DNA from 2 places in the Bacillus nitratireducens genome. Region 1 is predicted to be linked to the other one. Evidence: a T-box and tRNA genes for the amino acid it is inferred to sense, from the RefSeq annotation. Region 1 holds a T-box; the other holds one or more tRNA genes.
What was found. The T-box of region 1 lies ahead of alaS (alanine--tRNA ligase). A T-box ahead of a tRNA ligase gene usually reads a tRNA of that ligase, here a tRNA-Ala.
Positions count from the first base shown of each region.

Region 2: it encodes a tRNA-Ala, which carries the amino acid that the T-box ahead of alaS (alanine--tRNA ligase) is inferred to sense. The anticodon was not compared.

Region 1 is NZ_JAUMJO010000003.1:482,944-494,808, forward strand. Features, by position in the region: gene Q3V31_RS14420 (cysteine desulfurase family protein) at 1-287, shown strand, start outside; gene mnmA (tRNA 2-thiouridine(34) synthase MnmA) at 304-1,419, shown strand; gene Q3V31_RS14430 (tetratricopeptide repeat protein) at 1,530-2,189, shown strand; gene recD2 (SF1B family DNA helicase RecD2) at 2,297-4,633, shown strand; gene Q3V31_RS14440 (hypothetical protein) at 4,761-4,949, shown strand; gene Q3V31_RS14445 (YrzQ family protein) at 4,968-5,096, shown strand; gene Q3V31_RS14450 (hypothetical protein) at 5,140-5,352, opposite strand; gene Q3V31_RS14455 (AI-2E family transporter) at 5,529-6,596, shown strand; gene Q3V31_RS14460 (PH domain-containing protein) at 6,639-6,983, opposite strand; T-box leader at 7,220-7,438, shown strand; gene alaS (alanine--tRNA ligase) at 7,479-10,121, shown strand; gene Q3V31_RS14470 (IreB family regulatory phosphoprotein) at 10,200-10,466, shown strand; gene ruvX (Holliday junction resolvase RuvX) at 10,470-10,883, shown strand; gene Q3V31_RS14480 (DUF1292 domain-containing protein) at 10,896-11,174, shown strand; gene mltG (endolytic transglycosylase MltG) at 11,392-11,865, shown strand, end outside.
Region 2 is NZ_JAUMJO010000012.1:181-12,045, reverse strand. Features, by position in the region: gene Q3V31_RS27665 (S9 family peptidase) at 70-2,034, opposite strand; gene glmS (glutamine--fructose-6-phosphate transaminase (isomerizing)) at 2,321-4,123, opposite strand; partial or broken gene Q3V31_RS31045 (hypothetical protein) at 4,136-4,320, opposite strand; gene glmM (phosphoglucosamine mutase) at 4,607-5,953, opposite strand; gene Q3V31_RS27650 (CdaR family protein) at 5,946-7,439, opposite strand; gene cdaA (diadenylate cyclase CdaA) at 7,432-8,253, opposite strand; gene rocF (arginase) at 8,501-9,394, opposite strand; gene Q3V31_RS27635 (glycerate kinase) at 9,663-10,808, opposite strand; tRNA gene Q3V31_RS27630 (tRNA-Ala) at 10,937-11,009, opposite strand; tRNA gene Q3V31_RS27625 (tRNA-Gly) at 11,020-11,091, opposite strand; tRNA gene Q3V31_RS27620 (tRNA-Lys) at 11,097-11,172, opposite strand; tRNA gene Q3V31_RS27615 (tRNA-Gln) at 11,178-11,252, opposite strand; tRNA gene Q3V31_RS27610 (tRNA-Tyr) at 11,318-11,401, opposite strand; tRNA gene Q3V31_RS27605 (tRNA-Val) at 11,418-11,493, opposite strand; tRNA gene Q3V31_RS27600 (tRNA-Glu) at 11,499-11,573, opposite strand; tRNA gene Q3V31_RS27595 (tRNA-Thr) at 11,596-11,668, opposite strand; tRNA gene Q3V31_RS27590 (tRNA-Asn) at 11,673-11,747, opposite strand; rRNA gene rrf (5S ribosomal RNA) at 11,757-11,865, opposite strand, start outside.

The sequences.
Region 1 (11,865 bases):
ACTTGGAATATCGCTTACCACATGTGTTGAATATAAGTTTTACAGGAATGAATATTGAACCGTTTCTTGTGAACTTAGACTTAGCTGGCATTGCAGTATCAAGTGGTTCTGCTTGTACAGCTGGTTCGATTGATCCATCACATGTATTAGTAGCGATGTTCGGAAAAGACTCCGATCAAATACGTTCATCCGTACGCTTTAGTTTCGGACTTGGAAATACGAAAGAGCAAATTGAAAAAGCGGCGTACGAAACAGTGAAAATCGTGAAGCGATTAACACAAAATTAGCATGGGAGGTGACATGATGAACAAACTACCTCACGAAACACGCGTTGTCATCGGGATGTCCGGTGGCGTCGATTCATCTGTAGCAGCTCTTTTATTAAAAGAGCAAGGTTATGATGTGATCGGAATTTTTATGAAAAACTGGGATGATACAGATGAGAATGGTGTCTGCACAGCAACAGAAGATTACAATGATGTAATTGAAGTGTGTAACCAAATCGGTATTCCGTATTATGCAGTAAACTTTGAAAAACAATACTGGGACAAAGTATTTACGTACTTCTTAGATGAGTACCGAGCTGGTCGTACACCAAACCCAGATGTAATGTGTAACAAAGAAATTAAATTTAAAGCATTTTTAGAGCATGCAATTGCGCTTGGTGCTGATTATGTAGCGACAGGCCATTATGCACGCGTTGCTTATATGGATGGCGAATATAAAATGCTTCGCGGCGTTGATGACAATAAAGACCAAACGTATTTCTTAAATCAATTAAGCCAAGAGCAATTATCAAAAACAATGTTCCCATTAGGTGAATTAAAGAAACCACAAATTCGCGAAATGGCGACAGCAGCTGGTTTAGCGACAGCGGCGAAGAAAGATAGTACTGGTATTTGCTTCATCGGCGAGCGTAACTTTAAAGATTTCTTAAGTAACTATTTACCAGCGCAACCAGGTGTGATGCAAACATTATCTGGTGAAGTGAAAGGAAAACATGACGGTTTAATGTACTATACAATTGGACAACGTCATGGCCTTGGTATTGGTGGTAACGGTGATCCATGGTTCGCTGTTGGGAAAAACTTGAAAGAAAACATTTTATATGTTGATCAAGGATTCCATAATGAACTTCTATATGGTGATGAAGTTATCGCTACGAATGTAGGATGGGTAAGTAACAAAGCAAAAGAAACAGAATTTAAATGCACAGCGAAATTCCGTTATCGTCAAGCAGATAATAAAGTAACGGTTCAAATTGTTGATGAAAATACAGTTCGTATTCTTTGTGATGAGCCAATTCGTGCGATTACGCCAGGCCAAGCAGTTGTTTTCTATGATGGAGATGAGTGCTTAGGCGGCGCTACAATTGATGAAGTATATCATAGTGGTAAGAAATTAGATTATTTAGGATAAAACGAGAAGCCTCTGCCGATTAGCGGTTAGAGGTTTCTTTTACATAAAGCGAATTTTCGTTCGCTTGGAAAATACATTCTTTGTTATAATTTGTTGTAGAGGTGAAGGACATGTCAAACAAACTTGAAACAGGTATTCAATATATGCAAGAAGGAAACTGGGAAGAAGCAGCTAAAAATTTTACAGAAGCAATCGAAGAAAATCCGAAAGATGCGCTTGGATATATTAACTTTGCGAATTTATTAGATGTATTAGGTGATAGTGAACGAGCAATTTTATTTTATAAACGTGCATTAGAATTAGATGATCAATCTGCGGCTGCTTATTATGGCTTAGGAAATGTATATTACGGTCACGAGCAATTTGCAGAGGCAAAGGCTGTATTTGAACAAGCGATGCAAGCTGGATTACAATCAGCTGATGTAACGTTTATGTTAGGTATTACACATGTGCAGCTTGGAAATGATCGTCTTGCACTGCCATTTTTACAAAGGGCAACTGAATTAGATGAAAGTGATGTAGAAGCTGTTTTCCAATGTGGACTTTGCTTCGCACGACTAGAACATATTCAAGAGGCAAAACCTTATTTTGAAAAGGTATTAGAAATGGATGAAGAGCATGCAGATGCGTATTATAATTTAGGTGTTGCGTACGTATTTGAAGAAAATAACGAGAAGGCTCTTACTTTATTTAAGAAAGCAACTGAAATTCAGCCAGATCACTTTTTAGCTGGTAATGGTGTTCGTTTATTAGAGCAAGAAGCTGAATAAAGTGAAATTATAGTTTAATGTGCAGTTACCCCTCATCTAAAGAATGTGAAAGAGGTGGGGGATGTACTGCTCATTAAAGTGAAAAGAACTCGGGAAGGAGAGGAAAGATGGGAAATCAACATGCAATGGATTTGTTTGAGGAAGAGAAAAAATTTATAAAAGCGCAAGTTCTTCATACCATTTTCCACAACGAAGAAAACCTCTATTCCGTTGTCAGTATGAAAATCATTGAAACGAATGAAACATACGACGAAAAGAAAGTAATGATAAACGGCCATTTTCCCCGTATGCATGAAGATGAAGTGTTTACATTAACAGGTCACTTTAAAGACCACCCGAAGTATGGGAAACAATATTTAGTTGAAACGTTTAAGAAAGAATTGCCGCAAACAAAAGCAGGTATGGTGCAATATTTAGCGAGCGATTTATTTAAAGGGATTGGAAAGCGTACAGCCGAAAAAATCGTAGATCACCTTGGTGAGCATGCTATTTCTAAAATTATGGATGATCCTGATGCGTTAAATGGTGTTGTTAACAAACAAAAAGCGCAGGAAATATATGAGACAATTGTTGAACATCAAGGGTTAGAGAAAGTAATGAGCTTTTTAAATGGTTACGGTTTTGGAACGAAGCTTTCTATTAAAATCTATCAGCAATATAAGGAAATGACATTAGAAGTGATTCGTAATAATCCATATAAGCTTATTGAAGAAGTGGATGGGATTGGCTTTGGAAGAGCGGATGATATAGGGCGTGCATTAGGTATATCGGGTAATCACGACGACCGTGTACGTGCGGGCTGTTTTTATACATTAGAGAATGTTTCACTGCAACTCGGTCACGTTTATATGGGGAAAGATCAACTTGTAAGAGAAACGATGTCACTTTTAAACAATCAAGAAGGAAGAGTGACTGAGGAAGATATTGTAGGCTGCGTTGAAATGATGCAAAGTGAAGGGAAAGTCATTATAGAAGAAGAGCGAGTGTATTTAGCTTCGTTATTCTACTCTGAAAAAGGCGTTGTAAAGTCAATTCGTCGTCTTATGAATCAAGAAGAAACCCCTGAATTCCCTGAAGCAGAAGTGTTAAAAACATTAGGGGAAATTGAAGAACAGCTAAAGGTACAGTATGCACCGCTTCAGCAAGAAGCAGTTCAAACTGCACTTCATAAGCCGATGATGCTATTAACAGGTGGACCAGGAACGGGGAAAACAACAGTTATTAAAGGAATTGTTGAAATGTATGCATCACTTCACGGATTATCATTAAATCCGAATGAATATAGTGATGATAATCCATTTCCAATATTGTTAACGGCCCCAACAGGAAGAGCGGCGAAGCGCATGAGTGAATCGACAGGGCTTCCAGCTTGTACGATTCATCGTTTGCTTGGTTGGACGCCAGAAGGGTCTTTCCAGCGCAATGAAACCGATCCGGTACAAGGAAAGTTACTCATTATTGATGAGTTTTCGATGGTAGATATTTGGCTTGCAAATCAGCTATTCAAGTCACTTCCGACAAATATTCAAGTTATCGTTGTAGGTGATGAAGATCAGTTGCCATCTGTAGGACCTGGACAAGTGTTAAAAGATTTATTAAATGCAGGAGCCATCCCAACGGTAAAACTTACAGAAATTTATCGTCAGGCAGAAGGTTCGTCTGTTATTCAGCTTGCCCATGCGATAAAAGACGGAACACTTCCACCAGATTTAGCGCAAAATAAAAAAGATCGTTCATTTATCAGCTGTGCAGGGGCTCAAATTGTTGAAGTTGTAAAAAAAGTATGTGAAAACGCGAAGACGAAAGGGTTTAGCGCAAGAGATGTACAAGTGTTGGCACCTATGTACCGCGGACCAGCAGGTATTAATGTGTTAAATGAAGCTCTTCAAGAAGTGTTTAATCCGAAAAAAGAAAAAAGTAAAGAAATTGCCTACGGTGACGTTGTGTATCGAAGAGGTGATAAAGTACTTCAATTAGTCAATCAGCCGGAAAGCCAAGTATTTAATGGTGATATTGGAGAAATTGTTTCGATTTTTTATGCAAAAGAAAATGTCGAGCAACAAGATATGATTATCGTTTCATTTGATGGGATTGAAGTAACGTATACAAAGCCTGATTTGAACCAAATTACCCATGCATATTGCTGCTCGATTCATAAATCACAAGGTAGTGAATTCCCAATAGTTATTATGCCGATTGTAAAGAGCTACTACCGTATGTTACGTCGTAATTTAATTTACACGGGCATTACAAGGAGTAAGAAATTCCTTATTATTTGCGGGGAGGAAGCAGCTTTCCAGTCTGGTGTAAATCGCCTTGATGATGCAATGCGTCAAACGACTTTAGCTGGTCGATTGCAAGAATCACAAGGAGAAGTACAGATGGTAACAGTTAATGGCGAGGAAATGGACGTGGAAAACATTTCACCGTATGATTTCATGTAACGAGGCGAAATTATATAGTGAAACTTTCAAACGTATAACGTTGAAAGGCTCCAGCAATGTATAAATGAATGCGGTTTGGACATAATGGCGAATAGAATCTGGGAGACTGTAAGGAGATGAAAGCCATATGTTTATTTGTCCAAATTGCAAAGGGAAAGACATCGGAAAAATAGGTGTCAACCAATTTTATTGCTGGAATTGTTATATCGAATTATCGGTTTCAAAGGGGAAAATCCATACACATCAAGTAGAGGAAGATGGTTCATTAAGCTCTCTTGATGATTTATTTGATGAGAATGAAAGAACGATCGGATAACGAAAAGGGGGATTTACTTTGAATATACGCAATTCATTAATCGCATTAGGTGTTGGGGCTGCAGCATATCAATATGCTCGTAAGCAAGATGTATTTTCTAAACGCAATATGAAAAAAGCACGTAAGATGATTAAGTCTTATTTATAATTTTGGTAAAGTGAAAAACTCCCTTCAGGATAAGGGAGTTTTTTTATGCACTTGTATGCAAATATAAAAGTCCGATTTCTGAGAAGAGATAAGATAGACCGTAACATCCAACGCCAAGCATTCCATAATGCCATAATTGCTTCGCCCGTTCTTTTCGCGAGGAACGAATAAAGAAACCTTTCCAAATACCAAACCCAATGCAAATCCATTCAAGAATCATAAAAAGTGCTGATAATATGAGCATAAATAAAACCATAATTAGCCCTCCTGATTATATTTTGACATTTTGTATTTTCAGGGGTGGTTGTCCTTATTATGTTAAATATATGTACGTCTTTAAAAAACAGTATGGTCTGTATAAAAAGATTTTAAAACTTTTGCACATAACCTAACCTATTTATTTTCAAAATAAAGGTGGAGGAGGTTTTTCGTGTGAAGAATCTTAAAATCATTTGGATATATCGTTTAGGATTATTGTTACTCATTTTTCTTTGTTTGCTTGTCTTTTTAAAAATTAAGCCATTGTGGGCACCAATTATTTTTGTATTTAAAGTGGCAATTACACCGTTTCTTATCGCGTGTTTCATTGCATACTTATTGCATCCTTTAATTGAAAAAATCCATAAAGAAGGAATGCCTCGTACACTTGCCATTTTGCTCATTTACGTACTTTTCTTCGGCGGGATTGGCTATGGGATTTATAAAGGAACGCCAATTGTTATTAAGCAGTTGCAAGAGATTAATGAACAATTTCCGCAGTTTACAAAAATGTACGATTCTTGGATGGATGGGGTAACGGAACAAACAGCGAATTTTCCATCATTTATTCATGAAAAGGTGAAACAAATTTTTGGTGGTGTAGAAACGAAGATTCAAGCGCTTTTAAATAAAGTCATGAGCACAGCTCGTGGTGTACTGGATTCGTTACTCATTATTTTCTTAATTCCATTCATTGTATTTTACATATTAAAAGATTACGGTGAGTTTTATCATATCTTTTGGAAATTAGTCCCGAGTAAATGGCGTAGTACGGGTCAAATGCTTGCGAAAGAAATTGATAAATCACTCGGAAGTTATATTCGAGGACAGTTATTTGTTTGCTTAGTATTAGGGGGAGTATCTGTTCTTTCTTTTTGGTTTATCGGTATGAAATATCCGTTATTACTCGGCATTATTATTGGGGTAACGGATATAATCCCGTACTTTGGTCCTATTTTAGGGGCGATTCCCACGTTGATGATTGCGGCAACGGTATCAACGAGTTTACTCATTAAGGCGGGGATTACAATTGCCATTTTGCAATTTTTGGAAAGTAACATTTTATCTCCTTACATCGTTGGTAAGTCGCTTCGTATGCACCCTGTTATTATTATGCTTGCATTACTAGTTGGAGGAGAAGTAGCAGGTATTGTAGGATTGCTAATATCAGTTCCTGTTTTAGCAATCATTCGTACAGTGATTGTTCATGTGAGACCTCTTTGGAAAAGAGAAGATGTTTAAAATGAAGCCCTCTATTTAAAAAATAGAGGGCTAATAATATGATTATTTAAGGAGTTGATCTTGTATTTTTTGAACCAGAGAGCTCATATCAGTTGTTTGAATATGTTTTATTCTTTTCCATTCCGTATCATACATAAATACAATTTGATTGCTGAAAAGCCGCTTTTGCTCTTTTAGATTAGAAATTTTTGCGAAAGAGTACTCTTCAAATATTGGGTTCTTGCTTACATCTGGTCCATAAAAGAAGAGCTTTTTGTTCGTTAAGATTAACAGTCCTGGCCTTGCGACGGAACGATATATAAATATATCTAATGAACATGCCGCATAAAAAAGGATTTTTTCATCAGTTGTTAACATTTCTTTAGCTTGATTCAATAAAGTTGTCATTGTAGTCGCTCCTTTATTGTTGATAATTTAATTATAACAAATGATGTAATATTTAGAAATTTGTATAAAGTATTTTTGTGAGGAGATTCCTATTTAGTAATAAATGCATAATATATTTAAAGGCTGTTAAGAATGAATAGTAGAATAACTATGAATAATGAGCAATTGATATAATATAAATGATTATCTACATTGACAAACTTAAGAGAATTCTATTATATTTAGTCATATAATACATTAAATCAATGACGGAACAAGTACGTTACAGTCCATTTGTAGAGAGAAGCTTCCACTGGCTGAAAGGAGCTTTAAATGAAGGGTAACAGAAAGCTAATCCTGAGAGCAGCTAATCACTGCCGTCTTGCCACGTTACGGCACCATGAGGTGATGAATTGATTGTTATAATAATCAATTCATAATTAGGGTGGTATCGCGAGTTAACTCTCGTCCCTTTTATAGGGGCGGGAGTTTTTTATATTTAAGGAGGAAAATACAATGAAACAACTAACAGGCGCACAAATTCGTCAAATGTTTTTAGACTTTTTCCAAGAAAAAGGACATGCAGTAGAACCTAGTGCATCACTAGTTCCACATGAAGATCCATCTCTTCTATGGATTAACAGTGGTGTAGCAACATTAAAAAAATATTTTGATGGACGCGTAATCCCGCAAAATCCACGTATTACAAATGCTCAAAAATCAATTCGTACAAACGATATTGAAAACGTAGGGAAAACAGCTCGTCACCATACATTCTTTGAAATGTTAGGGAACTTCTCAATCGGTGATTACTTCAAAGAAGAAGCAATTACTTGGGCTTGGGAATTCTTAACGAGCGACAAATGGATTGGATTCGATAAAGAATTACTATCAGTTACAATCCATCCGGAAGATGAAGAAGCATTTACAATTTGGAATGAGAAAATGGGTGTTCCAAAAGAGCGCATCATCCGTTTAGAAGAAAACTTCTGGGATATCGGTGAAGGGCCAAGTGGGCCGAATACAGAGATTTTCTATGATCGTGGTGAAGCTTACGGTAATGACTTTAGTGACCCAGAATTATATCCAGGCGGAGAAAACGAGCGTTACTTAGAAGTATGGAACCTTGTATTCTCTCAATTTAACCATAATCCAGACGGTTCATATACACCGCTTCCTAAGAAGAACATCGATACAGGGATGGGTTTAGAGCGTATGACATCTATCGTTCAAGATGTGCCTACGAACTTTGATACAGATCTATTCATGCCGATGATTGGTGCAACAGAATCAATTTCTGGTGAGAAGTATCGTAATGGTGACTTAGAAAAAGATATGGCATTTAAAGTAATTGCTGACCATATCCGTACAGTAACATTCGCTGTTGGTGATGGAGCACTTCCTTCTAATGAAGGCCGTGGTTATGTATTACGTCGTTTATTACGCCGCGCGGTTCGTTACTCGAAAAAATTAAACATTAACCGTCCATTCATGTTTGAATTAGTACCGGTTGTTGGAGAAGTAATGAAAGACTTCTATCCAGAAGTACTTGAAAAGAAAGATTTCATTGCGAAAGTTGTGAAAAACGAAGAAGAGCGTTTCCATGAAACACTTCATGACGGTGAAGCAATTTTAGCTGAAGTTATCACAAAAGCAAAAGAAGAAAAAACAACTGTTATTTCTGGAGTAGACGCGTTCCGTCTATATGACACATACGGTTTCCCAATTGAATTAACAGAAGAATATGCAGAAGAAGCTGGTATGACAGTTGATCAAGCAGGCTTTGAAAATGAAATGGAAAAACAACGTGAGCGTGCACGTGCTGCTCGTCAAGACGTTGATTCTATGCAAGTTCAAGGCGGTGTACTTGGTGAAGTTAAAGTAGCGAGCGAGTTTGTTGGTTACGGTACAGTTGCAACAGAAAGTAACGTTGTTGCACTTGTGAAAAATGGTGAGTATACAGATAGCTTACAAGCTGGTGAAGAAGGACAGTTAATGCTTGATGTAACGCCATTCTACGCTGAGAGCGGTGGACAAATTGCTGACCGTGGTTATCTTCTTACTGACGGTGTGAAAGTTCTTGTAAAAGACGTACAAAAAGCGCCAAATGGTCAGAACTTACACAAAGTTGTTGTTGAAGAGGGTACATTAACGAAAGATGCGGCTGTAAAAGCTGTTATTGATACGAAGAACCGTAGTAGCGTTGTGAAAAACCATACAGCAACTCATTTACTGCACCAAGCATTAAAAGACGTACTTGGAATGCATGTTAACCAAGCTGGTTCTCTTGTAACTTCTGAACGTTTACGCTTTGACTTCTCTCACTTCGGCCAAGTACAAGCTGACGAATTAGAAAAAATTGAGCGTATCGTAAACGAAAAAATTTGGGAAAGTATTGATGTTGAGATTTCTCAAAAAGCAATTGAAGAAGCGAAAGAAATGGGTGCAATGGCATTATTCGGTGAAAAATACGGAGATGTTGTACGCGTTGTACAAGTTGGCGGTTACAGCTTAGAGCTTTGCGGTGGTTGTCACGTTGATAACACAGCTTCTATCGGTATTTTCAAAATTGTTGCTGAGTCTGGTATCGGTGCAGGAACTCGCCGTATTGAAGCAGTAACAGGTAAGTCTGCATACGAATTAATGAACGATCAAGTAGGTTTATTAAAAGAAGCAGCAGGTAAAATGAAAACAAATCCAAAAGATATTTTAACAAGAGTTGATGGTTTATTTGCTGAAGTAAAACAACTTCAAAAAGAAAACGAATCTCTTGCTGCGAAATTAAGCAATATCGAAGCTGGAAACTTAACTGATTCAGTAATGACAGTTGATGGCGTGAACGTATTAGCGGCAAAAGTAAATGTTGCAGATATGAACAACTTACGTACAATGATGGATGATCTAAAAAATAAATTAGAGTCTGCAGTTGTTGTATTAGCGTCTGTAAGTGATGATAAAGTAAACATTTTAGCTGGCGTAACGAAAGATTTAATTAGCCAAGGTTACCATGCAGGTAAGCTTGTGAAAGAAGTGGCTTCTCGTTGTGGTGGCGGTGGTGGTGGCCGTCCTGATATGGCTCAAGCAGGCGGTAAAAACCCAGCTCAAGTTGAGGAAGCTTTAGCGTTTGTACAAGAGTACGTTAAATCTGTTTCAAAATAAAGAGATAGTAGTGTACAATGGTAGGGAGAGGAGAAGTTCTTCTCCCTATACTTACTACTTACAAGTGAGGTGCTTGAAATGGACGGTTTTGATAAAACAATGAAGTTTAGCATTCAAGATGAAAAACAGAGTGTCCATGTAAATGATGTACTTTTAACTGTGTATGATGCACTTCAAGAAAAAGGCTATAATCCGATTAACCAAATCGTCGGTTATTTATTAAGTGGAGACCCAGCATACATACCTCGCCATAAAGATGCTCGAAGCATCATTCGCAAGCTTGAACGTGATGAGTTAATTGAAGAGCTTGTGAAGTCTTACTTGAAACATCATCGTGAGGAGTAGTTTATGCGGATATTAGGTTTAGATGTAGGTACAAAAACAGTCGGAGTTGCAATGAGCGATGAAATGGGCTGGACAGCACAAGGGCTGGAAACAATTAAGATTAACGAAGAACGAGGTCATTTTGGTTTTGACCGTATTTCTGAGTTAGTAAAACAGTATGGTGTGGACAAAATAGTAGTAGGTTTACCTAAAAATATGAATGGTACAATTGGTCCGCGTGGTGAAGCGTGCCAGCAATTTGCAGAAAACCTACGAGAGCTGTTACAATTAGACGTTGTAATGTGGGACGAGCGTTTGTCGACGATGGCAGCGGAACGTCTGCTCATTTCAGCTGATGTAAGCCGTAAGAAGCGAAAGCAAGTAATCGATAAGATGGCTGCAGTCGTAATCTTACAAGGATTTTTAGATAGTAAATAAGAGGTGACCAAAATGGAAGAAAATCAAATTACAATTGTAGACGAAAAAGGTAACGAACATTTATGTGAGATTGTTTTCACTTTTGATGCTGAAAAGTTTGGCAAAAAATCATACGTAGTCTTCTCTCCAATCGGTGAAGTAGACGAAGATGGAGACCAAATTTATGATGCAATGGCTTATGAGCAAAATGAAGAAGAGGGCGGAACTTTACTTCCAATCGAATCTGAAGAAGAGTGGGAAATGGTACAAGAAATGTTCAACACTCTTGCTGATGAGCAAGAAGCAGAATAATAGTACTGAAAAGATGGACGACATACAGTCCATCTTTTTTTATATGTAAAATGAAAGATTTTTTGTCGAAACTGTGTAAGTCTTTGTAGTATAATGAGACGGATTGTAGAAAAATAAAATATCTATCTAAAAAAGATAAATAAATTTATTGTGTTTTTATATCGTATTGTATAGAAATATGTACATACGGTCTACAATTGAATAAGGAGGAAGAGTTTTGGTAGAGAATCAAGTGAAAAAGAAGCGTAGACGCATTTTTTTATTTTCGATTATTGCATTGCTCTTAGTTTGTGGTTCAGTCTATGCATATATTTCATCGGCATTAGGACCAGTTGATAGCGAGAATAAAAAAGAGATTGAAGTAGAGATCCCAAAAGGATCATCTACAAGTAAAATTGGTGAAATTTTAGAAGAAAAAGGTGCTGTGAAAAACGGTACAGTTTTTAGTTTTTATACAAAGGCTAAATCGAAAAGTTTACAAGCAGGTACATATTTATTAAATCCTTCGATGAATGCTAAAGATGTTATCGAACAAATGTCATCCGGTAACGTGCATCGTCCAGCTCTTTATAAAGTAACGATTAAAGAAGGGGCGCAAGTAACTGAAATTGCAGAAGTGATTGCGGCAGAATTAAAGTGGAATAAAGATGATGTTGTGCGTCAATTAAACGATAAAGCATTTATTCAAAAA
Region 2 (11,865 bases), on a different contig from region 1:
TATATAACCGGATAAATGTGTACGACTTTATTTCAAGCATCTAAAAAGCTTAAAGACTAAAACAAGCCATTATAAAACCCTAAAATCTTTCATACTTTCCCCAAGAATATAGTGTGAAAACCACATCAGATTCTGTTTCATAATAGCTACATTCATTCCCGGCTGATCAGGACTATATGCCATTCCTTTAAATATAATTAATTCTGTATCAACTTCCATATCCCTTAACCCTTCATATAGCTCATATGCATTGGAAGTTGGAATCCTTGCATCCTTTTCGCCATGTTGGATTAAAGTGGGCGTACAGGCTGATTTAATATATGTCATTGGTGATGTTTTCGTATATATATCTGGATCATTCCATGGAGTATTTCCTAAATGCATTCTAATAAAGTAAGGGATATCTGTATTTACATAATGGGTACTCCAGTTAGTAATTCCGCCCCCAACTGAAATAGCTTTAAATCTACTACTAAATGTAGAACAGAAAGCTGATATATATCCTCCGTTGCTCCATCCCATAACCCCTACTCTATTTTTATCTGCAATCCCTTTTTCAACTAGTTTATCCACTCCAGATATAACATCCTCGTAGTCAGCAATCCCCTGTTTTCTATAGTTTGCTTTTAAGAATTCATTACCATAACCAGAACTTCCCCTGTAGTTTGGTTCTAAAACGATAAAGCCTTTTTCGATAAACTGCTCAATAGGATATTTTTCATTAAAACAATCTGAAAATATTGGGAAGGATGCCCAAGCCGGACCACCATGGATTACTACTAATAAGGGATATTTTTCATTTGTGTCAAACTCTACTGGAGTCGATAAAACACCCTCTATTTCAAGACCATCACTACTTTTCCATGAGATTATTTCCCTATTACTTTTAAGCTTTCCTTCAAAAAAGCTATTTTCATTCGTTATTTTTTTATCGTCTAAATAGATTTCAAAGGTTTCATTTGTAATAGCCTTATTATAGGATATATGATTTCCATCCCTTGTTATAGAAGCATCCATTATAAAGCCATCTACTTTGTCACTTAACATTTCCACAGTCCCATCTTCACATAGCAACCCAATGAGATAATTAGTTTTATCCTGCCATCTAATTAAAATCCCCTTATCTGTCCACTGTAATGGCATAACCGTACTATCAAAGTTTGTTAGAGGCTGAATTACCTCTCCAGTATTCATATCATATATCTCTAATATACTTTCTTGTATATGGTTTCTATAGTACTCCTTCTCCCTTATGCTTGCTGAGTAACATATTTTGCTGCCCTCAGGAGAAAAGCAAACGCTCCCGCCCAACAACTTATCTACATTCATCTTTTGTAGTTCCTCAGCTTCAACATCTAATATGTATAGATCACCATTCATATAATCGTTTAGGCTTGGTGTAGCTATAAATACAACCTTTGTCCCATCATTTGAAATATCAAAGTTATGTATATAAAAATCCTTACCCTCCGTTAATTGATAAAGACCGCTAACCTTCCGTTCCTGTTTATCATTTTGTTTCACTTTTTCTATTTCAATGTAGTATAAACAATTATTCCGATGTTCCTTACCTACATGATGGAAATCTCCATATCGTTCCTTACGTTTCTGTATTTCCTCACATTCTTTTGACTGTGCAACATAATAAAAACCTTTACCCATGGGATCCCATTTAAATGTACTAATCCCTTCTTCCTCACCAGTCATTTGAACCTCACTACAACCGTCTATTGACTTAACAAAGATCTGATTTGTATTAGCTCCGTCACCGCCTAGGCTAAGGTATGCAATAGTCTTAGAATCTGGAGACCATAATGGATGTGTACTATCTATATCCCCATCTGTTAGTGGGTAACTCTGCCCTTTATCTTTCTCATATATCCATACATGATTTCTATACGTATTGTCTTCCCAGTTAGCTGACTTTTTTACAAATGCTACGTTTTTTCCATCATCACTTACGTTTGCACTTGATAAGGACGGTAATGAAATAATCTCTTCTATACTTAAATATGTTTTTGCTTTCACTTTCATATAATAAGCCCCCTTGTAATGTCCATGAATCTATCGTCTCTTTTTGTCGTAATAAAGAAAATTGTTCACGGATACTTAAAATAGTAACGGAAAATTCAGATAAATAAAAGTAGTTCCGTTCTAAAGCCGATAAAGTAAACCTTTTATTAGTAGAGTGCTATCCACTTAGCAATTTTAGATGTTCTTTTTCGACACAAAAATATCCCTTTAGATTACATATCTAAAGGGATACAAATTCGTAAATTTATTTCAAATCCACAACTATATTTATTAACCTACCAATCTCCTACTCAACAGTAACAGACTTAGCTAAGTTACGTGGCTTATCAACGTCACACTCGCGGTGAAGTGCTGCGTAGTATGAGATAAGTTGGAATGGAATAACTGCTACTAGCGGTGCTAGTGCTTCGTGTACAGCTGGTAATACGAAGCTGTCACCTTCCATTTCTAAGCCTTTCATTGAGATGATACATGGGTTAGCTCCGCGTGCTACTACTTCTTTCACGTTACCACGAATTCCAAGGTTTACGTGCTCTTGTGTAGCAAGTGCGATAACTGGTGTACCGTTTTCGATTAAGGCGATTGTACCGTGTTTTAATTCTCCTCCAGCAAATCCTTCTGCTTGGATGTAAGAGATTTCTTTTAGTTTTAACGCACCTTCTAAACCTACGAAGAAGTCTACGCTACGTCCGATGAAGAAGCAGTTACGCGTTGTTGCTAAAAATTGTTTTGCTAATGCGTCCATTTCTTCTTTTTGATCACAAAGTACTACCATTGCATTTGCTACAAGTCCTAATTCGTGTGTTAAATCGAAATCAAGAACCTCACCTTTTGCTTTTGCAATGTCAGCCGCTAAGATTGAAAGTACTGCAAGCTGTGCTGTGTATGCTTTCGTCGATGCAACTGCGATTTCCGGTCCCGCATATAACGGAAGTGTATAATCAGCTTCACGAGAAAGCGTAGAACCAGGTACGTTTGTAATTGTTAATGCTTTATGACCCATTTCATTTGTTTGCACAAGTACTGCACGGCTATCAGCTGTTTCACCACTTTGTGAAATGTAAATGAAGAATGGTCTTTCTGTTAATAATGGCATGTTGTAAGAGAATTCACTTGCTACATGTACTTCAACTGGTACTTTCGCAAATTTCTCAATGAATTGCTTTCCAACAAGACCTGCATGATAACTTGTTCCACATGCAATGATGTAAATGCGATCGCTATCTAAAATTGCGTTACGGATATCTTGATCTAATTCAATTTCGCCATTTTCATCTTGGTACTTTTGAATAATATTACGGATTACAAGTGGTTGCTCGTCGATTTCTTTTAGCATGAAATGAGGATACGTTCCCTTTTCAATATCACTTGCGTCTAATTCCGCTGTAAACGGTGCACGTTCAATCGTTTCACCTTGTAAGTTTTTAATTGTAATACTTTCTTTCGTTACGATTACCATTTCTTTATCCATTAACTCGATAAATTGATCTGTAACTTGTAACATCGCCATAGCGTCGCTTGCAATAACGTTAAAGTTATCACCAGCACCTACTAATAGCGGGCTTTTGTTTTTAGCAACATAAATCATGTTTGGATTTTCAGCATCAAGTAATCCGATTGCATAAGAGCCATGTAAAAGAGATAGCGTATTACGGAACGCTTCTTCTACACTTAGTCCTGTGCTCACTTGTTGTTCCATAAGCTGTACGATAACTTCTGTATCTGTCTCACTTACGAACGTTACATCTTGTAAATATTCCTTTTTCACTAACTCATAGTTTTCAATTACACCATTATGAACTAGTGTAAAGCGTTTTGATGTACTTTGATGCGGATGCGCGTTTACTTTGCTTGGAACACCGTGTGTAGCCCAGCGTGTGTGACCGATTCCCACGCTTGCTGCTACATTCTCTTCTACGACTTCGCGAAGTTTTGCAATACGGCCTTTTTCTTTGTATACAATAACACCGTTCTCTGCTTGTACTGCAATACCTGCTGAATCATATCCGCGATATTCTAGCTTTTCTAAACCTTTTAATAAAATTTCCTTTGCATCTTGCTCTCCAATAAATCCTACGATTCCACACATGTTTAGTCGCCGTTACAAATGCTTACACTGCTTTGCGAACATGTAACGACATAGTCCGATACCATTTATTTATATTAAAAAAACGGATTACATATTGCTAGCCCTGTAAGCTTGTAACGGCTTTCACCTTCCTCTCGATTGGGTTAAAGTCCGTATATACTTATACAGCTAGTATTCATCCGTTCCTTTTCTCTCATCACACTTTCACCTTTGTCCACTAAGTCACCTTAATGTTTTAAGTAAAAGATTGCGGTTGTGATGAACAACCGGGAGTCATCCGCCGAAATCTCGATAAACTCCACCTCGTCAACTACACTACTTGTAGTTCTGGCGCTTTTATAATTTACAATATTTCCTTTGAGAAAAAGAACAAGACAATCTTATAACAAACAATATAAATCGTCAATGAAATTTTTTTCATTGTCTATAAAACATATGAAAAAGGAGCACTTCTTGTGCTCCTTTTAAAACAAATTTGGTAAATTATTCAGCTCCAACTTCCGCTTTCACAACTTCTACAATACGATGTACATACCCATCACAAATTTCTTGTGTCGGTGCTTCTGCCATTACACGAATAAGTGGTTCTGTTCCAGATGGACGAACAAGAATACGACCGTCTCCGTTCATTTCTTCCTCTACAACACGAATAATTTCTTTAATTTTCTCATTTTCTAATGCTAGTTTTTTATCTGTTACACGAACGTTTACTAGTAATTGTGGGAATTTTGTCATCTCGCCTGCAAGCTCAGATAATGGCTTTTTCGTCATTTTCATGATGTTTACAAGTTGAAGTGCACTTAACATTCCATCACCAGTTGTAATGTAATCAAGTAAGATAATGTGACCTGATTGTTCTCCGCCCAGGTTATATCCACCGCGTTTCATTTCTTCCATTACGTAGCGGTCACCAACTGCTGTTTTATCACTTGTAATATTGTTTGCTTCAAGTGCTTTGTAGAATCCTAAGTTACTCATAACTGTTGAAACAACTGTATTATGTTTCAATTGACCAGTTTCTTTCATATACTTCGCACAAATAAACATAATTTGATCGCCATCAACGATGTTTCCTTTTTCGTCTACTGCGATTAAACGGTCGCCATCACCATCAAAAGCAAGTCCGATATCAGCACCTTTTTCTTTTACTAATTCAGCTAAGACTTCTGGATGTGTAGATCCTACGCCTTCGTTAATATTCATACCGTTTGGAGAAGTCCCCATCGTTGAAATATCAGCTTCTAAGTCTGCAAATAAGTATGGAGCTAAAGAAGAAGTCGCACCGTGTGCGCAATCTAAAGCAATATGTAAACCAGAGAAATCTTCCTCTACAGTTTGTTTAATGTATTGTAAATACTTTTGTCCACCTTCAAAGTAATCACTCACTTGGCCAAGGTTAGTACCTGTTGGACGTGGTAACTCGTCAACTTCTTTGTCTAATAATGCTTCAATTTCAGCTTCTTGCTCATCTGTTAATTTGAAACCATCTGAACCAAAGAACTTAATACCATTATCTTGTACTGGATTATGAGATGCAGAAATCATAACACCCGCTTGTGCATCTAAAGCTTTTGTTAAATACGCCACACCTGGTGTAGAAATAACACCAAGACGCATTACTTCTGCTCCAGTTGATAATAGACCTGCTACTAAAGCTCCTTCTAACATATGTCCAGATACACGTGTATCACGGCCAATAATTACTTTTGGACGATCTGTATCTTTTGTTAATACATAGCCGCCAAAACGTCCAATTTTGAATGCTAATTCAGGTGTTAATTCCTTATTTGCAACCCCGCGTACTCCGTCTGTACCAAAATATTTACCCATTATTATTCGCTCCTTTTTCGTGCTCTTTTTGATTATCTACTGTTGGTTCTTGGCTCGTTTCTTGGCCATTTTCTTTTTCTTTGTCTTTGTCTTTTTCTTTGTCTTTATCTTTTTCCTGATCCTTTTCTGGATCCGGTTCAGGATTTTTTGGTTTTTCAGTTTGATTTTCTTTATCGTTTGCTGGATCTGGTTGTTCAATATTACCCTGTACTTCTTTATCTGGCTTTTCTTTCTTCACAATTGTGACTTTAGCACTTTTTTGTTTTGGTTCTATCGAAATATTACCAGGACCACTCACTTGAATAGAAACATCCTTCGTCCCCGGAGATACATTTTGCAGATTAATCGCAGCTGTTATTTGAGCAGCTGTTATTTTATCTACTATACTTGCTTCTCCTGAAATATCAACGCTTATCTTTCCATCTTGTGGCGAAAGTAGCTGAGCAGTAACATCATTCGGAATTCCATTTTTTTGAATCGGGATACCATCTATAGTTTTACTTTTCGTTTGTTTTACCTTTTGTACCCCTACAGAAACCTTCACTTGATTTGGTTTTGCACTTGTCACACCTTTTGGCAATAAAACAGAGGCATCGAATGTTGTAGAATCCGTCAATTGACTAAGATCTACCTCGACCCCCTCTATAGATTGTATATTATCCAAAATGTCTTTTGGACCTGCTATCGTTACTTCTTTTGGTTCAACACTAATATTTGTAACAGCTAAACCTTCTGGTAAATTACCTTTTTTCGAATATGTTAAAGGAACTGTTTTTTCGACGTTATTTGCTGTAGCTTGCGTCGCCACATTCAACGTTACACTAATTTTAGATGGACTTGTTCTTACATTTAAACGTTTTCCTTCTTTATTGTATAATGTAACTTCGGGTGTTTTTGTAACAGTTTTATTAACACCTTTCAAATCAATATACGCCTTAGCAGATGAAATACTTTCGATTTCTTCTTTCGTCCCAACTACCTCAACAGTATCAGGTTTAATGTTTGATTTTTCGAGAGTAGAACCCGCTGGCATTTGATCCTCATTTGATAATTTTAAGTCTACATGAACGTATTTTCTCGCTTTTTCATGTAGAGTAATTTTAATTGTTGATGGCTGAACTGTTCCTTTCACATCATCTGGAAGCCCGTTCGTTTTCAAAGAAACTTCATAAGTTCCTTTTTCGCTATCTCTCAAATCAACTGGTATATCAAATTGTTTTTTTGCTTTTGCTGTAGCAACTGCTGATTTTGGACCTTCCAACTTCACCTTGACTCCACCTGATGGAATACCACTTACAATATATTTCTCTTCATCATACTTAAGGGTAATAGGATAATCAGTTAATGTTTCTTTCGTTTCATTTACGAAAGGTAATATACTCGATGTCGTATTTTTTTCAGTTAAAGTTGCTGACATGAAAAGCATACACGCCAATAGTAATGAGATTCCTTTTAAAAACCAATGATTCTCCATTAACTTATCCATGACGCTTTCTCCTCCAATTCCATAAAGACGAAGAAGTCGTTTTTTCGTTCCTACTAAATTCTGCTAACAACATATCCTTCAGCTGCTCTGTCTTCAAATCACGATGTAACTCACCGTTTTTCGTTAAAGAAATTTGACCCGTTTCTTCCGACACAACTACTGTAATACTATCAGTAACTTCACTAACTCCCATTGCAGCGCGATGCCTTGTTCCTAACTCCTTAGAAATAAACGGACTTTCTGATAGCGGAAGATAACATGCTGCTGCTTTAATTGTACTTCCCTGCATAATTACTGCTCCATCATGAAGAGGCGTATTAGGGATAAAAATATTAATGAGTAATTCTGATGACACATTTGCGTTCAGCGGAATACCCGTTTCCACATAGTCACCCATCCCAGTCTCTTTTGACAACGTGATTAATGCACCTATTCTACGTTTTCCCATATATTCCGTAGCTTTCGCTATCGCTGTTGCAACAATTTCAGGTTCATCTTCCTCGTGAGTTCCCACACGCGAAAACAGGCTACCTCGTCCTAGCTGCTCAAGTGCTCTTCGCAATTCTGGCTGGAAGATAATAATAACAGCTAAGAATCCCCACGTTAATACTTGTTCCGTTAGCCAATATAGCGTATGCAATTCAAGTAAAATACTAATCATCCGGACGACAATAATAACTGTAATACCTTTTAAAAGTTGAACAGCCTTCGTGCCCCGGATTATAAGAATTAGCTTATATATAATAAACCATACAACAGCAATATCTAATGCCGTACTAAGATATTTCAAAATGGTCGTATCTTCAAAAGGCATGCTAACCCTTCCTCCTACTTACGAGCAATTCTATCCATATATTGAAATATTGTTTTATGCTCTATCTGTATGTATTTCCAACAACTAGTTAATTATACCATACATGAAACAAACGACAATTACAAACGCCCCCTTTAGCTTAAATTGGTAAGATGTCAAACTTTCTTACCCTACAGTATAATATAAGTCATTATTATACGCCTATTTTCCAATAAAAAAAGCAACTTCACAGTTGCTTTTCTTACATTTATTTCAGTTTTTCACCGAATAAAGAACCCATTAAAGCAACCGCTGTTGTTGCTGTTCTGTTTCTCTCATCTAAAATTGTATTTACTTCAACAAACTCAGCAGATGTAACAATATCAGCTTCTGCTAACATCTCCATCGCTAAGTGGCTTTCACGATAAGATAGACCACCAATTACAGGTGTTCCAACTCCTGGTGCGTCATGAGGATCAAGCCCATCTAGATCTAATGATAAATGAACGCCATCCGTATGAGATAAATACGCAATTGTTTCTTCCATAACAGCCGTCATGCCCATACGATCGATTTCATGCATTGAGAATACTTTAATGCCTTCATCGCGAATAAAGTATTTTTCTCCTTCATCCAATGCACGTGCACCGATAATTACAACGTTCTCTTTCTTCACCTTTGGATATGCTTCATATAAGTCTACAAGCGTCGGATGTCCATAGCCTAAACTTGCAGCAAGTGACATACCGTGAATATTCCCAGATGGTGAAGTCTCTTCTGTATTTAAATCACCATGTGCATCATACCAAATAACACCTAAATTTTTATAATGTTTCGCTACACCAGCTAGCGTACCGATAGCAATACTATGGTCACCGCCTAATACAAGCGGAAAACGACCTTCTTCTATAATATGATCAACCTTACTTGCTAATTCATTACATACAGTTGCAACTTGTGTAAGGTTTCTTAATTTTGTATTTTCATCTACTTCTTTTTCTCTCTCAATACATATATCTCCCAAATCTTTAACGTCATATCCAATTTGTTCAATTCTTTCAATTACCCCTGCATAACGGATCGCGCTTGGTCCCATATCGACCCCGCGACGCATCTGTCCTAAATCCATTGGAACTCCAATAACTGAGATTTCTTTTTTCATAGATAGTATCCCCCTTTTATGCCTTCCTAAATATTTTAAATCTTTTATATAGTCTGACTCAACTCGACATTTTTCTGCATGGATATACAATATATTCACTTATACTCTCATTGAAACCTAAATTTTAAGACTATTCTATGTATAAAGTTAACTTAATGAAACAACTGACCTTTCTATCAGCCAATATTTTTATCCGCACTTTTCTCCATCATCACTCAGGATTATGCAAAATATCATCAAATAAATGAATTAAAAAACACTTCTACATTTAGAAGCGTTTTTCTGATGCTAGTTTCCACACTGCTGCAATATTTCTTGCTGTCATTTCGATATTCTCTTCTGCCCTTTTATATGCTTCTTCTAATGTCATTGGACTCGCTGTAATACTAAACACTGCATCAATTCCCTTTTCGTAAACAGTCGTATAATTCGAGGATACAGATCCACCAATAGCAATTACAGGAATATGACGACATTTCGCCCGCTTCGCGACACCAACAGGAGCTTTTCCATACGCTGTTTGTTCATCTATTCTTCCTTCACCAGTTACAACCAGATCGGCGCCCTCTATACACTTGTCAAAATTTGTATAATCTAATACAATTTCAATTCCTTTTCTTAACTGCCCCTTGAGCACCGCAACGACAGCTGCTCCCATTCCTCCAGCTGCCCCCGCCCCTGGTATTTCAGATGCATCTAAAGACACATGTTGTTTAAGTATATTAGCATAATGTTTTAAATTCTCATCTAGCTCTTTCATCATCTCTACATTTGCACCCTTTTGTCTCGCAAACACAAAAGATGCCCCGCTAGCTCCAACTAAAGGGTTATCTACATCACACGCCGCTTCTAACTTTAGATCCTTTAGGCGTGAATCAACCCTAGAAAGTTCAACAGTAGTAATCAAATGTAATGTCCCTCCAGAGGGTTCTATTACTTCACCTTTCCTGTTTATAAACCTTGCACCTAAAGCAGATAGCATACCAGCCCCACCATCATTTGTAGCACTTCCTCCAAGTCCTAAAATAATGTGTTTCGCTCCTTGATCTAATGCATGTAATATAAGTTCACCTGTCCCTTTTGTCGTTGTAATAAGTGGGTTTCTCTTTTCAATTGGAACGTGTTGTAATCCTGACGCTGCTGCCATTTCAATAAATGCTGTCTTCTTATCCTTAGACATACCATAAAAGGCTTGCACGCTCTCTCCAAGCGGCCCTGTCACATTAAGTGATATAATTTCCCCCATTGTAGCACCAACAAGAGATTCGACCGTTCCTTCACCTCCATCTCCAATTGGTACTTTAACGTACTCTGCTTCAGGAAAAACTGCTGCAAAACCTCTTTCAATAGCTTCACATACCTCCATAGCTTTCAAACTTTCTTTATATGAATCAGATGCAATGACAACTTTCATAATTATCCCCCGTTCCTTATTTACACCTTTTCTTCATTTTAAACGACAAATATGAAAGTTGCCTTTCCTAATAAAATTTAAACACAAAAAAAGCTTACATCATTTGATGTAAGCTTTCCCTATTTATATGGAGCCTAGCGGGATCGAACCGCTGACCTCCTGCGTGCAAGGCAGGCGCTCTCCCAGCTGAGCTAAGGCCCCGTAGTAATAAAGCGGAAGACGGGATTCGAACCCGCGACCCCAACCTTGGCAAGGTTGTATTCTACCACTGAACTACTTCCGCGAAAATGGTGAGCCATGAAGGATTCGAACCTTCGACCCTCTGATTAAAAGTCAGATGCTCTACCAACTGAGCTAATGGCTCGTAAATGGCTGGGCTAGCTGGATTCGAACCAGCGCATGACGGAGTCAAAGTCCGTTGCCTTACCGCTTGGCTATAGCCCATTAATATTTACTAGTATGGTTATTTTCTCAAAAAAATAAACCTTTTCAGGTTGTTTTAAAGAAAATGGTGGAGGGGGGCAGATTCGAACTGCCGAACCCGAAGGAGCGGATTTACAGTCCGCCGCGTTTAGCCACTTCGCTACCCCTCCGACATTTAAATATATATGGTGGAGGATGACGGGATCGAACCGCCGACCCCCTGCTTGTAAGGCAGGTGCTCTCCCAGCTGAGCTAATCCTCCAAAAGTGGTGACCCGTACGGGATTCGAACCCGTGTTACCGCCGTGAAAGGGCGGTGTCTTAACCACTTGACCAACGGGCCAAAAATTTAAAAACTTTTTCCAAGCTTCCAACCGGGCTTGAACCGGTGACCTCTTCCTTACCATGGAAGTACTCTACCAGCTGAGCTATGGAAGCATAATGGCTCCGCAGGTAGGAATCGAACCTACGACCGATCGGTTAACAGCCGATAGCTCTACCGCTGAGCTACTGCGGAATAATACAAGCCTGGCAACGTCCTACTCTCACAGGGACAAGGTCCCAACTACCATCGGCGCTAGAGAGCTTAACTTCCGTGTTCGGTATGGGAACGGGTGTGACCTCTCTGCCATCAT